3 regions of the Geobacillus sp. CAMR5420 genome follow, and region 1 is predicted to be linked to each of the others. Evidence: riboswitches for the same ligand, from Rfam matches in the RefSeq annotation. Region 1 holds a riboswitch; each other region holds the start of a gene.
What was found. A riboswitch is a leader RNA that binds a small molecule or an ion and turns the genes downstream of it on or off. The one in region 1 is predicted to bind cobalamin.
Positions count from the first base shown of each region.

Region 2: linked by a shared signal. The riboswitch ahead of DI44_RS07695 ((2Fe-2S) ferredoxin domain-containing protein) and the one ahead of DI44_RS11785 (ribonucleoside-diphosphate reductase subunit alpha) in region 1 are both predicted to bind cobalamin.
Region 3: linked by a shared signal. The riboswitch ahead of DI44_RS05670 (ABC transporter substrate-binding protein) and the one ahead of DI44_RS11785 (ribonucleoside-diphosphate reductase subunit alpha) in region 1 are both predicted to bind cobalamin.

Region 1 covers NZ_JHUS01000024.1:8,761-13,072, reverse strand. The annotation lists gene DI44_RS11780 (ribonucleotide-diphosphate reductase subunit beta) at 1-254, opposite strand, end outside; gene DI44_RS11785 (ribonucleoside-diphosphate reductase subunit alpha) at 365-2,722, opposite strand; cobalamin riboswitch at 2,777-2,972, opposite strand; gene DI44_RS11790 (ATP-binding cassette domain-containing protein) at 3,181-4,197, shown strand; gene DI44_RS11795 (ABC transporter permease) at 4,194-4,312, shown strand, end outside.
Region 2 covers NZ_JHUS01000039.1:86,073-90,384, reverse strand. The annotation lists tRNA gene DI44_RS07670 (tRNA-Gln) at 136-207, shown strand; gene rraA (ribonuclease E activity regulator RraA) at 465-950, shown strand; gene DI44_RS07680 (hypothetical protein) at 1,002-1,256, shown strand; gene DI44_RS07685 (retropepsin-like aspartic protease) at 1,246-1,626, shown strand; partial or broken gene DI44_RS07690 (hypothetical protein) at 1,566-1,784, shown strand; cobalamin riboswitch at 1,845-2,039, shown strand; gene DI44_RS07695 ((2Fe-2S) ferredoxin domain-containing protein) at 2,220-2,618, shown strand; gene DI44_RS07700 (energy-coupling factor ABC transporter permease) at 2,646-3,362, shown strand; gene DI44_RS07705 (energy-coupling factor ABC transporter substrate-binding protein) at 3,367-3,660, shown strand; gene DI44_RS07710 (CbiQ family ECF transporter T component) at 3,644-4,312, shown strand, end outside.
Region 3 covers NZ_JHUS01000050.1:100,822-105,133, reverse strand. The annotation lists gene DI44_RS05665 (NUDIX hydrolase) at 740-1,204, shown strand; cobalamin riboswitch at 1,274-1,473, shown strand; gene DI44_RS05670 (ABC transporter substrate-binding protein) at 1,614-2,570, shown strand; gene DI44_RS05675 (iron ABC transporter permease) at 2,557-3,591, shown strand; gene DI44_RS05680 (adenosylcobinamide amidohydrolase) at 3,588-4,312, shown strand, end outside.

The sequences.
Region 1 (4,312 bases):
AAGAGTCCAATGATTTTCAAAAACGCATCCTGCTCGCGGTCGGTCAGCTGCGGAAACTGCTTCACATCTTGCGCCATATTGATTTCAAACGGCGTCCAAAAGTTGGCGAGCATTCGCTTATATTTCGCATACGCCCATGGGTAGGCAATATCGTCCCAGTTCAACACATTCGAGCAGCGGCCGTTGATGATGCCCGTCGAACGGTTCGGCGCCTCCGGATCCATAATCGGTCGTTTGACTAAGCCGATCGTCATCGTCCATTCCTTCCTTTCGTTTTCTAGTATCGTGTGCGCGGCCAACCGCGGACGCCCCTCCCGCACAAGGAAGGGAAAGCCCGACCAAAGGCGTTTGTTGCGCCCCACGGTCAGCTCGCACAAGAATCGCACTCGTCGATCGTCCCCGATGTCGAACGCACGTAATACGTCGTTTTCAACCCCGACTTCCACGCCGTCAAATGCAAATCGAGCAGCTCTTTTGCCTTAATCGTGTTCATGACGTAGAAGTTAAAGGAGATGGCTTGGTCGATATGGCGCTGGCGGGCGGCGTTTTGCTTGATGCTCCAACGTTGGTCGATATGGTACGCCGATTTGTAATACCATGTCGTCTGTTCGTTTAAATCCGGCACCGTAACGGGAATCTTATAATCTTTCTTTTCCTCGGCGTATACTTTTAAGAAAATGGGATCAATGCTCGCCGTGCTGCCAGCGATGATCGACGTCGATGCGTTCGGGGCGATGGCCATGATATAGCCGTTGCGCATCCCGTAGCGGGCCACATCTTGCTTCAGCCGATCCCAATCGAGTTCACCGTGGCTTTGGTAGCCGCGCCGCTCAAAATAAGCGCCCGTCTGCCAGTCCGACCCCGGAAACGCCGGGTAGCTCCCTTTCTCTTTGGCGAGCTCCATGCTCGCTTGAATCGCCAAATACGCGATCGTTTCATACAGCTCGTCGGCATAGCGGACCGCTTCCTCCGACTCCCAGCGAATGCCTTTTAACGCCAAAAGATGATGCCAGCCAAAGGTTCCAAGTCCGACAGCGCGGTATTTTTCGTTCGTCAGGCCGGCCTGCAGCACCGGAATATTGTTTAAATCAATGACATTATCGAGCATCCGCATTTGAATCGGGATGAGCCGCGCCAAAACCCCATCGGTCACCGCCCGCGCCAAGTTGATCGACGATAAATTGCAGACGACAAAATCGCCTGGTATTTTTTCAATGATGATCATCCCGTCTTTTACATATTGCCGCTTCATCACCGTTGGGCTTTGGTTTTGCGCGATTTCCGTGCAAAGGTTGCTGCAGTAGATCATCCCGAGATGGCGATTCGGATTTTGCCGGTTCACTTCATCGCGGTAAAACATAAACGGCGTCCCCGACTCGAGCTGGCTGCGCATGATGCTTTTCATCACTTCGATCGCCGGCACTTTTTCTTTCGACAGTCTTGGTTCGTTGACACATTGCCAGTATTTCTCCCGAAAGCTGCCGCACCCTTTTTCCTCATCATAAAAATCTTCCAAGCTAAACCCCATCACCTTCCGCACTTCATGCGGATCAAACAAATACCAGTCGCCGCGCTGTTCGACTTGCTCCATGAACAAATCAGGGATGCAAACGCCGGTGAACAAATCATGCGTCCGCAGCCGTTCGTCACCGTTGTTGAGCCGCGCATCGAGAAACGCAAAAATGTCTTTATGCCATACATCCAAATAGACGGAAATGGCCCCTTTTCGCTGTCCTAACTGATCGACGCTCACCGCTGTATTGTTCAACTGCTTCATCCACGGGATGACGCCGGAGGAGACCCCTTTGAATCCTTTGATGTCGCTGCCGCGCGAACGGATTTTGCCTAAATAGACGCCGATGCCGCCGCCCGATTTCGACAAATTGGCGATGTCGGTGTTGCTGTCATAAATCCCTTGCAAGCTGTCATCGACCGTGTCGACAAAGCAGCTCGACAGCTGGCCGTATGACTTTCCGGCATTGGCAAGCGTCGGCGTCGCCACGGTCATGTATAAGTTGCTTAACGCCCAATACGCTTCCTTCACGAGCTCAAGGCGCCGCTTGGGTGGTTCATTCACCATTAGCGTCATGGCGATGACCAAAAACCGCTCCTGCGGCAATTCATACAGCCGCCGCTCATAATCGCGGGCCAAATACCGATCAGCGAGCGTGCGCAGCCCGATATACGTAAACAACAAGTCTTTGCCTGGATCAAGAAATGAGCCAGCCGTCTCGATCTCTTCTTTCGTATAACGCTCAAGCAATAGCGGGCTGTACACCCCTTGTTCTGTCAAAGAAACGATTAATGAATAAAAATCACCATATCGCTCGCGCGCATCGTACCCGCGCTGCCGCGCCGCCTCGCGGTACAGTTGCTGCAAATACAGCCGGGCGCACACAAATGTCCAGTCCGGCTCATCTTCATCAATGTAAGAAAGTCCTTCCAAAATAGCCGTTTGGTGCAGCTGTTCTACCGTGACGGACTCCTTTCGACTGAGAAGCTGCCAAACACGCTCGACGTATTCATCAAGCGACAGACGGCCGAATCCAGCGGCGGCTTGCCCAATCAGCGACGCAAACTCTTCACGTGAAAAAGAAACCGGCTTCCCTTGGTCATCGATGATGATCATTTTCGTCAATGCGGTCATTCGTTTCCCCACTCCTTCAATAAAAAATCCGCTCGGGCAGGCGAGCGGATGAAACGACAGACGGAAAAAAGGCATACGAAACCCTTTTTCTTTTCCCCTATCGTTTCATCTTCTCACACCCCGAAGAACATGAAACGTTCCAAGCAAGGCAGGTCTCCTGACTCGTGCATCGTCCTACTTTGGGGCCTTCCCAGCGGCGCGCCGAATGGCTCTTGCCGCCAGTGGCCATCCCATTTCGTCCGCACATACAGTTGCGGGGGCAGTTCCGGATTCACACCGGATTCCCTATTAAGTCCTGATGGACACCATTGCTTGGCGCAACGATATATAGTTGTTTAAAAAATAGAACAAAACAATATATAGTAGATGATCATCCTGATGGAACAAGCATATACCAAAACCGGGAGAATTGCAAGAGTGGGCGAATCAAATTTTCTCTTCCTCAAAAAATCATTCCGTTGTTCACATTCTGTTCATAAAAGCATGCTACGATTCACCATGTACGAGAATCATACGAAGGAGGGGGACACAAAATGGGATACAGACCCCAAATCTCACCCGCCCATCAAGAGTGGGCAGTGGAAACACACGAATTGGTGAAAACCTTTGGCGACCACCGGGCCGTGGACGGTCTCAATTTGCGTGTGCGCGCGGGCACCATCTATGGTGTGCTGGGCCCCAATGGAGCCGGCAAGACAACGACAATCCGAATGTTAGCGACGTTATTGCGCCCGGACGCCGGTTCCGCCCAAATTTTTGGGTACGACGTCGTCAAACAACCGCAAGTCGTCCGGCAATTGATTGGTGTCACCGGTCAATACGCCTCTGTTGACGAAACGCTCAGCGCAACAGAGAATCTAATGATCTTTTCTAGGCTTCTGGGACTGAGCCGAACAGAAGCAAGGCGAAAAACAAGCGAATTATTGGAGGAATTTGGTTTGACAGAAGCAGCCAAGCGCCCATTGAAACATTTCTCTGGCGGTATGCGCCGGCGTCTGGATCTCGCCGCCAGCCTCATTGCCCAGCCGCCGCTCATTTTTCTTGACGAACCGACCACCGGACTCGACCCGCGCACGCGCAATCAAATGTGGGAAACGATCCGGCGCTTGGTGAATATGGGAACAACGGTGCTGCTGACAACCCAATATTTACAAGAAGCGGACGAATTGGCAGACCGCATCGCCGTAATTGATCACGGCCGAGTCGTCGCTGAAGGGACACCCGATGAACTCAAGGCGTCCATCGGTCAATCGTCATTGCAAGTCAAGCTGCAACATCCTGGAGAGATCGAAACGGCCAAGCGCATCATTGAGCGCGTTCTCCATGTTCGGCCGACGGTATCCTTAGAAACCGGGAACATCACGGCGCCGATGGCCGATCCAGACCATGTGACGGACCTGCTTGTCGCTTTGCGTCAAGAGGGCATCCACTTAACCGAGTTAAGTGTGCAAAAACCAACCCTCGATGAGGTCTTTCTGACCATTACCGGCCATGGAGTGGAAAAACGTGCAGATGAATCCAATGATGTAAGGGAGGAAGCGATGAGATGAAACCAGTGTCTCCTCAATTGGAGGTCAAACGCCAACAGAAAAACCGTACAAGCGTTTCCCAAGCTGTACGAAATTCGCTGACGATGGCCTATCGTGGTTTGTTGAAGGTGCGGCG
Region 2 (4,312 bases), on a different contig from region 1:
TGCGAGGGAAAAACGAGGTGATATAGTGGGGAAAGGATGCTTGTACCGATAGTTTCGCACATCAAGCAAAGGGATATTCAGTTTGATGCATAAAGTGCGTTATCATGCCGCATACTGTAAACGACAACAAAACGTTGGGCTATAGCCAAGCGGTAAGGCAACGGACTTTGACTCCGTGATGCGCTGGTTCGAATCCAGCTAGCCCAGCTGAACGTCTGGTCAAACCGGAGGGGCTTTGAGCCGGTGAAAACGGTCTCCGCTATATATCGGCGCGGGGCCGTTTTTTATGGTTTCAATGCGATCGGTGGAATACATCGAAGCGATTGACGGCCACACAATGGTTTGGTTCACATCGCCGCGTTCGTGTCAGTCGTTCGAATGAAAGATCGTCGACAAAAAACTGCTGAGGCAGAAGGATTTTGGCGAATGACGGCGAATGCAAAACATGAAAGGGGAGAGCGACAATGAAAACAGCCGATTTATGCGATCAATTTTTAGACGAGTTGCAAGTATGCGAGTTGCCGTTCCAATCGTACGGCGGAAAGCGGGCGTTTTCCGGGCCGATTGCGACGGTCGATGTGTTTGAAGACAACGTCCTTGTCCGAGAAGCGCTGGAGACGGTGCCGCCGGGGACGGTGCTCGTGGTCGATGGAAAAGGCTCGCGCCGCGTCGCGCTATTAGGCGACCGGCTGGCGCAAATCGCTTGCGAGAGGGGGCTTGCTGGCGTCATCATCCACGGCTGCATCCGCGATTCAGCGGAAATTGGCGCCATGCCGATTGGCGTGATGGCGATCGGCACATGCCCGGTGAAAAGCAAAAAAGAGGGAAAAGGCTCACGCGACGTTGCGCTCGAGTTTGGCGGCGTCCGCTGGGAGCCAGGGGCGTACGTGTACGCTGATGCGGACGGCGTTGTCGTCGCCAACAAAGATTTGTTGGCGAAAAATGGTTGACGGCTGCGGTCGAGTCTCGTTCAATACAACGAACAGGTTGAGGCGATGGAGATGGAATGGCAGGAAGTGCGTTCATTGTATCCAAATCAATTTGTGAAATTACAAGTATTAAAGTCCCATTTAGAGGGAGATCAAGAAATCATTGAAGAGGTGGCTGTTATCGGAACGGTTTCGGACAAGGATGCAACTCGTGAGTTGCTGCAATCGAAAGGGAATCAGCTTGTTTATCATACTAGCCACAAGGAGATTGTTTTAAAAGTTCGGGGAGCGATTGGCCTGAGAGGGAAATTTCATTATGCAGATTGAATATCGTGAAGGCTTGCTGTTTGCATCGATCGAAATCGTTTATCAAGGAAGGTCTAAGTTGATTCATAATATGGTGATTGATACTGGTGCGGCGAAAACAGTGATTTCTCAAAATGCAGTAGAAGATATTCATTTGCGGGTAGAGCCGGGCGATCGTATTGTGGCTTATTACGGAATCGGTGGGAAAGAGTACGCGTTTACAAAAAAATTAGACTGTATTCAGCTAGATTCTTTCCAGCTAAGAGAGTATGAAATTGATTTTAGCGGGATGGACTATGAGGGGATTAACGGTTTGTTAGGATTGGATATATTGCTGGGCGCTGGATTTGTCTTAGACCTGGACAAGTTGGAGATGTATCGTTCTGGTTGAAATGGAACGCCCGCTCGAAATGCCAAAAAGAAGGAAAAGGCGCCCGCGACGTTGCGCTCGAGTTTGGCGGCGTCCGCTGGGAGCCAGGGGCGTACGTGTACGCTGATGCGGACGGCGTTGTCGTCGCCAACAAAGATTTGTCGGCAAAAAACGGTTGACGGCAACGCATTGGTTGTACTACGATGAAAACGGATGCTTGTTCCATGACAGCGCATATATGGCGGTAAGACAAACAAGGTGCCTAAGCCTGCTTAAGGGCTTGGGTGAAAAGGGAAGCCCGGTGAAAATCCGGCACGGTGCCCGCCACTGTGATGGAGAGCTTTGCGGCAACAAGTCACTGAAGGATGCTTCGGGAAGACGCCGCCAAGCGATGATCCTAAGTCAGGAGACCTGCCTTGTTTGGATCGGACGGATGCCTACGGGACTATAGGCAGACGTGCGGGAGAATGACGGCTTTAGGGGCCCTGTTTGGGCCGTTTACGGCTTTCGTATACATTTTTCTGCACCTCTGCTGTAGAGGTGCTTTTTCTTTTGTCGAAAAACCGTCCGTCTGCCGCATTTCATTCTACCATTCTAGCAAAAGGGGGGATTTGGTGGCGACGTGGGATTTGCGGGGAATGAAGCATCATGTGCTCATTTGCAACGGAGGGACGTGCCTCCGCCATGGCGGAGATGACGTGACAACCGCGGTGCGCGAGGAGATCGCCCGCCTCGGGCTTGACGATGCTGTCCATACAACAAGGACGCGCTGCAACGGACGATGCCAAGACGCGTGCGTGATGATCGTCTATCCACAAGGCGTTTGGTATCGACAGATGACGCCGGAGCGGGCAAAGGAGGTTGTGCGCGCCCATTTGGATGAGGGGCTGCCTCTTTTGGAATGGGCGACGTATGAATACGAAGGCGAATTGGTGTTGACGCCGGCCGGCCTGCGGGAGGCGCCAAGCGGAAAACGAAAAACCGAACATAGCGTGAAAGGAGTGAAGGGATAAATGAAGAGAGCGGTTCGATGGAGCGGAATGGCGGCTTTATTCACTGCTTATTTTTGGTTGACGAATGAAAATGAAGCGTATGCCATGCACATTATGGAAGGATTTTTGCCTGTCAAATGGGCGCTGTTTTGGTGGCTGCTGTTTTTGCCGTTCTTTGTGTTCGGATTGCGGCGGCTTGTGCATACGCTGAAGCAGCACCCCGAACATAAGCTTCTGATGGCGTTAGCTGGTGCGTTTACGTTTGTATTGTCGGCGCTGAAAATTCCATCCGTCACCGGCAGCAGCTCGCATCCGACCGGGATCGGCTTCGGCTCGGTTTTGTTTGGACCATGGGTGATGGTGGTGATCGGCACAGTCGTTCTTCTCTTTCAAGCGCTGCTTCTTGCCCACGGAGGAGTGACGACGCTTGGGGCCAATGCGATGTCGATGGCGATCGTCGGCCCGTTCGTCGCGTACGGAGTGTATCAACTGTGCCGAAAAGGGGCGGTATCCAATCGAGCGGCTTTGTTTCTTGCCGCTTGTTTGTCTGATTTGGCTACATATGTCATGACGTCCCTGCAGCTTGCCTTGGCGTTTCCGTCTCCTGATGGGGGAGTCACCGCCTCGTTTTTGAAATTCGCCGGCATTTTTGCCATTACTCAAGTGCCGTTGGCGGTGACGGAAGGCATCATAACGGTAATCGTCTGGAACTGGCTTTCCTCCTATCAAGCTTCTCCGCTGTTCCAAAAGGAAAAGGGGGCGTAATGCGATGAAGAAAAATGGCTTGCTCGTGTTGCTGGCTGCTTTGCTTGTCATCATTCCGCTTTGGTGGGCGCGCGGATCGGAATTCGGTGGAACGGACGATCAGGCGGAAAAAGCCATTCAAACGCTCAACCCGCATTACCGGCCGTGGTTTGAGTCGATCTTCACCCCTCCAGGCGGCGAAGTCGAAACGCTTCTGTTCTCGCTGCAAGCCGCGCTTGGCGCCGGCGTGATCGGCTACGTCGTCGGGTTGTACAAAGGGCGTTCGGAGCGGAAAAACAACCATGATTCGCGAGTTTGACCGTTGGGCGTATGACAACCGGCTGCGGGCATGGCGGGCGGAGTGGAAGCTGATCGTGGCGTTTGTTATGCTTGCCGTTGTCATGATGGGCGGCTGGCGCGAACAATGGCTTGTGCTCATCGGAATGGCGTATTGGATTGTCGCTCGCGCACGAGTGCCGTTTTCCGTGTATGGAAAAGCGATGCTCGCCGCCTCCGTTTTTTTAGGGCTCAGCCTGCTGACGCTCGTTGTGTCCGTGTCGGTTCCTTTTCAAATAACTTTCATCGACAGCCAGCTGCAGCCGGCTGCAAAGCTCGCCGTTCGCTCCCTTGCCGCCTGGTCGTGCTTGTTTTTCCTTCTCATTACGACGCCGGCGCCGGACTTGATTGCGGTGCTGAGGCGAATGCGGCTGCCGGCGGCGCTCGTGGAACTTTGTTTTCTTATGTATCGCTTTATCTTTTTGCTCGAGCAGGCGGCCGCAGAGCTGATGCTGGCATTGCGGGCCCGCAGCGGAGGAACGCATTGGCGGCATGGCGGGATGCTGATGTACCAACTGTGGGTGAAAACGTGGCAGTCGTATGAAGCGTTCAGCCGTTCGCTTGCGGCGCGTGGAGGCGTCGCGTCGGCCGGGCATACGCATCAGCGGGAAAAAGCGCATGTGCCTCTTGTCGAT
Region 3 (4,312 bases), on a different contig from region 1:
AAATTTTTAATTTACACTCTATTTTTACCGCGTTATCAATTATAAGAAGAAGTTAAATTCTGAATATATATAAAAAGATATGTATTGCATGATGTTTAGTTACCCGTGGTGCTAGATAAAATCAGACGAGCATAAAAATAGTCCTTGTATGAAAATCTCCTTTTAAAATGAAAGTGCTCACCTAACATTAGAAAGGAGAAATCCCATACAAGAGCGTCTTCATTTTACAACGGATCAAGCGGAAATTCAAAAGCAATATACGGCGATCTTGTTCTTGGTATCAGCGCAACTGTCTGGCGGCTCTAAATGTATTGTAGCGCTGAAATCGTCATTTGTTAAAGCAAGGAAATGGGTCATAATCGCCATTCATATTCTTGGAAAGTTGTTTTGTTTTACTTCGGAACGAGCAGGGTATCAGTATGTCATTGGAAACTTATTCACTAGGGAGATGTTCCCTGAACGCTCTCGATATAACTGTTGTTGTCGGTTGCTCCGTTTTTCCGTTAAATAGAGTTTTTCTAATAGATCCGTCACCAACTAGCGAGGCACGGACAACATCATGCCTATGCTGTTGTGGAGATCTTGTCCCTCTTGCGCTGTGTCATCACGTGAGGCGTTAATGTTCAACTAGCACCACGGATTTTCCTTATTTTTTTCAAGATGGCAGTATAGATGGGGCAGCTGCTTTTTTTCTGCAGGAGAGGGCTAGGATCATTCCGCGATGTAGGAGGAGAGCTTGATGGATAAACACCAACAAGCCATTATCACCGTTTCAGCCTATATTACGAATGACACGGGAGAGGTTTTGCTTGTTAAAAGCTATGACCGCTCCGATACGTGGGAAATGCCGGGCGGACAAGTTGAACCAGGCGAGCCGCTCGATCGGGCCGTTCATCGCGAGGTGTATGAAGAGACTGGCGTTGACATCCGTCTCATCGGGGTCAGCGGCGTGTATTACAATGAAACTAAAAATATCATAAACATTGTATTTAAAGCGACATATGTGAAAGGAAACGTTTCTCCCCAGCCTGAGGAAATTCAAAAGGCGAAGTTTGTGTTGATCGATGAGTCGAATATTGATGAATATGTGACATGGCCGCATTTGAAATCGCGGGTGCTCGATGCGATGAAAAGGGAATGCTCTGTTCCGTATGAAACATGGGTTATGAATCCATCTCGATTGTCTGCAAGAGTGGGAAGGTGAAGTGCTGTAAATTCATAGTTGTCAAATGCTAAACGCTGCATTATTATAAAAATGTCCATATCCCATAACTGAATCCATTCGCAGCAAGGTGCCGAAACGGCTTAATAGGGAATCCGGTGGGAATCCGGAGCTGTCCCCGCAACTGTCAATGCGGACGAAATGAAATCGCCACTGTACGGACAGATGGCTTGCGCTGTTTTCCGTACGGGAAGGCTTCAGAGTAGGATGAAGCATGAGCCAGTAGACCTGCCTTGCTTGCCGCAGTTTCCGAATCTTCGGGGGGTGAGACGCGGAAACAGTCGTACAGGGCATTGTTGTGCCCATTGGCGGTCTGTTTCGCGCTCATTCCCAGATTTAGGCGGAATGGGCGTTTTTTATTGTACATACATCACTGAAGGGGGAATGACGGATGAAACGTTGGACATGGCCGGCGGTGGTGGCGGTGTTCTTCCTTTTGGCCGCCGTGCTCGTCGGCTGCGGCGGGGCGAATGGCAGCACCGAGCCTGCGAAAAAAGAAGAACCGAAAACGGAACAAGCGGCGTTTCCGGTGACGGTGAAAGACGGGCTTGGCGAGGATGTCATGATCAAAGCGGAACCGAAAAAGATCGTCTCGCTCATCCCAAGCAATACGGAAATCGCCTATGCGTTGGGGTTGGGCGATAAGATCGTCGGCGTCAGCGATTTTGACAATTATCCGGAAGACGTCAAAACGAAAACGAAAATCGGCGGCATGGAATTCAACGTCGAGAAAATCATTTCGCTCAAACCGGATCTTGTCTTGGCCCACGCGTCAAGCGCCCATAACTCGCGCGATGGCCTCAAGCAATTGAAAGACGCCGGCATCACCGTGCTTGTCGTGAATGACGCGAAGTCGTTCGACGATGTGTATGCGTCCATCGAATTGATCGGCAAAGCGACCGGGACGACAGACAAAGCGAAGCAAGTGATTAAGGATATGAAAGAGAAGCTTGCGCAAATTCAAGAAAAAGCGAAACAAATCCCGGCGGACAAACAAGCGAACGTCTGGATTGAAGTGTCGCCGCCGCCGCAGCTGTATACGGCCGGCAAAGGGACGTTTATGGATGAGATGCTTCAAGTGATTTCAGCGAAAAACGTCGCCGGCAGCTTGGAAGGCTGGCCGATGGTGACGGAAGAAAAAGCAGTGGCCTATAAGCCGGACGTTATCATCACGACATACGGCGGAGCGAAGCAAGTGTTTGCGCGCGCCGCTTGGAAAGACGTGCCGGCGGTGAAAAACAAGCGGGTGTATGACGTCAACACCGACTTAGTAAGCCGCCCGGGTCCGCGCCTTGTCGAAGGGGTCGAGGAACTTGCCAAAGCCATTTACCCGGATGTGTTCAAGTAAAACGTGGATGTATATATTGGCCGTCACGGCGGCCATGTTATCGTTGCTCGTAGGGATATCGACAGGATCGCTGTCGATTCCCTTTTCTTCTATTGTTCGCATTCTTGCGTCCGAATGGTTTGGTATGCCGCTTCCGTCTGACATTCCGGCCGATTGGGTGCCGATCGTGATGGCGATCCGCTTGCCGCGCGTCGTGCTCGCTTTTTTGGTCGGGGCGTCATTGGCACTGGCTGGCGCGGCGTTCCAAGGGTTGCTGAAAAATGCGCTCGCCGATCCGTACACGCTCGGCGTCTCGTCCGGCGCCTCGGTCGGGGCGGTGCTCGTCATCTTTCTCGGCTGGCAATGGCCGCTCTTTGGCACGTTCACGCTGCCGATCGTGAGCATTTTATGCGGCATGGCGACGCTTGTCGCCGTTTTGGCGTTCACTCGCGCGGTTGAGCCGCAGCTGTCGGTTGAGACGATCATTTTAGCCGGCATTATCTTCGGCGCGTTTTTCAGCGCCTTCATTTCACTGATGATCGCTTTGACCGGGGAAGAATTGCGGCAAATCATCTCATGGCTGATGGGGAGCGTCGCGATGCGCGGCTGGAAATACAGCGGGCTTTTGTTGCCGTTTTTTCTCATCGGCGCGGCGGTGCTTCTCGCCAACGGCCGCGAGTTGAACGCGTTTGCTTTTGGCGAGGCGGCGGCGCTTCATGTCGGCGTTGATGTTACGCGCCGAAAAGTCATCATTTTGACGGCGGCGGCGCTGCTCACCGGCGCGGCGGTGTCGGTGTCCGGGACGATCGGTTTTGTTGGGCTCGTTGTTCCGCATATGGTTCGGCTTGTGTGCGGGCCAAACTACCGGGTGCTCTTGCCGCTATCGCTCTTGTACGGCGGGGCGTTTCTTGTGCTTGCCGATGTGGCGGCGCGGACGATCATCGAACCGCGCGAACTGCCGATCGGCGTCATCACCGCGCTGATCGGCGCCCCGCTATTTGCCGTCTTGTTTTTCCGAAAAATGAAGCGAAAGATGGGATGATGATGCTCGAGGTGCGGGCCGTATCGCATCGGTATGGATCAAAGCAAGTGCTTGATCGTGTGACGTTTTCCGTGGAAAAAGGGGAGCTTTTTGGCATCGTGGGGCCGAACGGCAGCGGAAAAACGACGCTGCTGAAACTCATTTGCAAAGAGCTTCCGCTTGCCAGCGGTGAGATCAAGATTCATGGCCAGCCGCTTTTGGCGCTGTCTGCGAAGCAATGGGCGCGGTTTGCCGCCGTCCTGCCGCAGACAGTGGAGGCGGCGGCCGGCTATACGGTGAGAGAAACGGTGGCGCTCGGCCGCTACGCCCATCAGCGCGGCTTGTTTCCGACGTGGACGAAAGAGGATGAAGCGGCGGTTCAAGAAGCGCTTCGTGCGGTCGGCTTGGCTGACAAAATCGATGAGCCGCTTGAGCGGCTAAGCGGCGGCGAGCGGCAGCGCGCCTATTTGGCGCGGGCGCTTGCCCAAAAGCCGCAGCTGCTCTTGCTGGATGAGCCGACGAACCATATGGATGTGAGCGGCCAAGTCCGGCTTTTGGACCGGCTCGCGGAAGCTGCCCGCTCCCGCGGCTTGACGGTCGTCGCCGTCTTTCACGATATGAACGTCGCTAGCTTATATTGCGACCGGGTGCTTGTGTTAAAAGAAGGAAAAACAGCGGCGCTTGGAACGCCGACAGATGTGATGACGCCGGCGCTGCTTGAGGAAGTGTTTGCCGCGCCGAT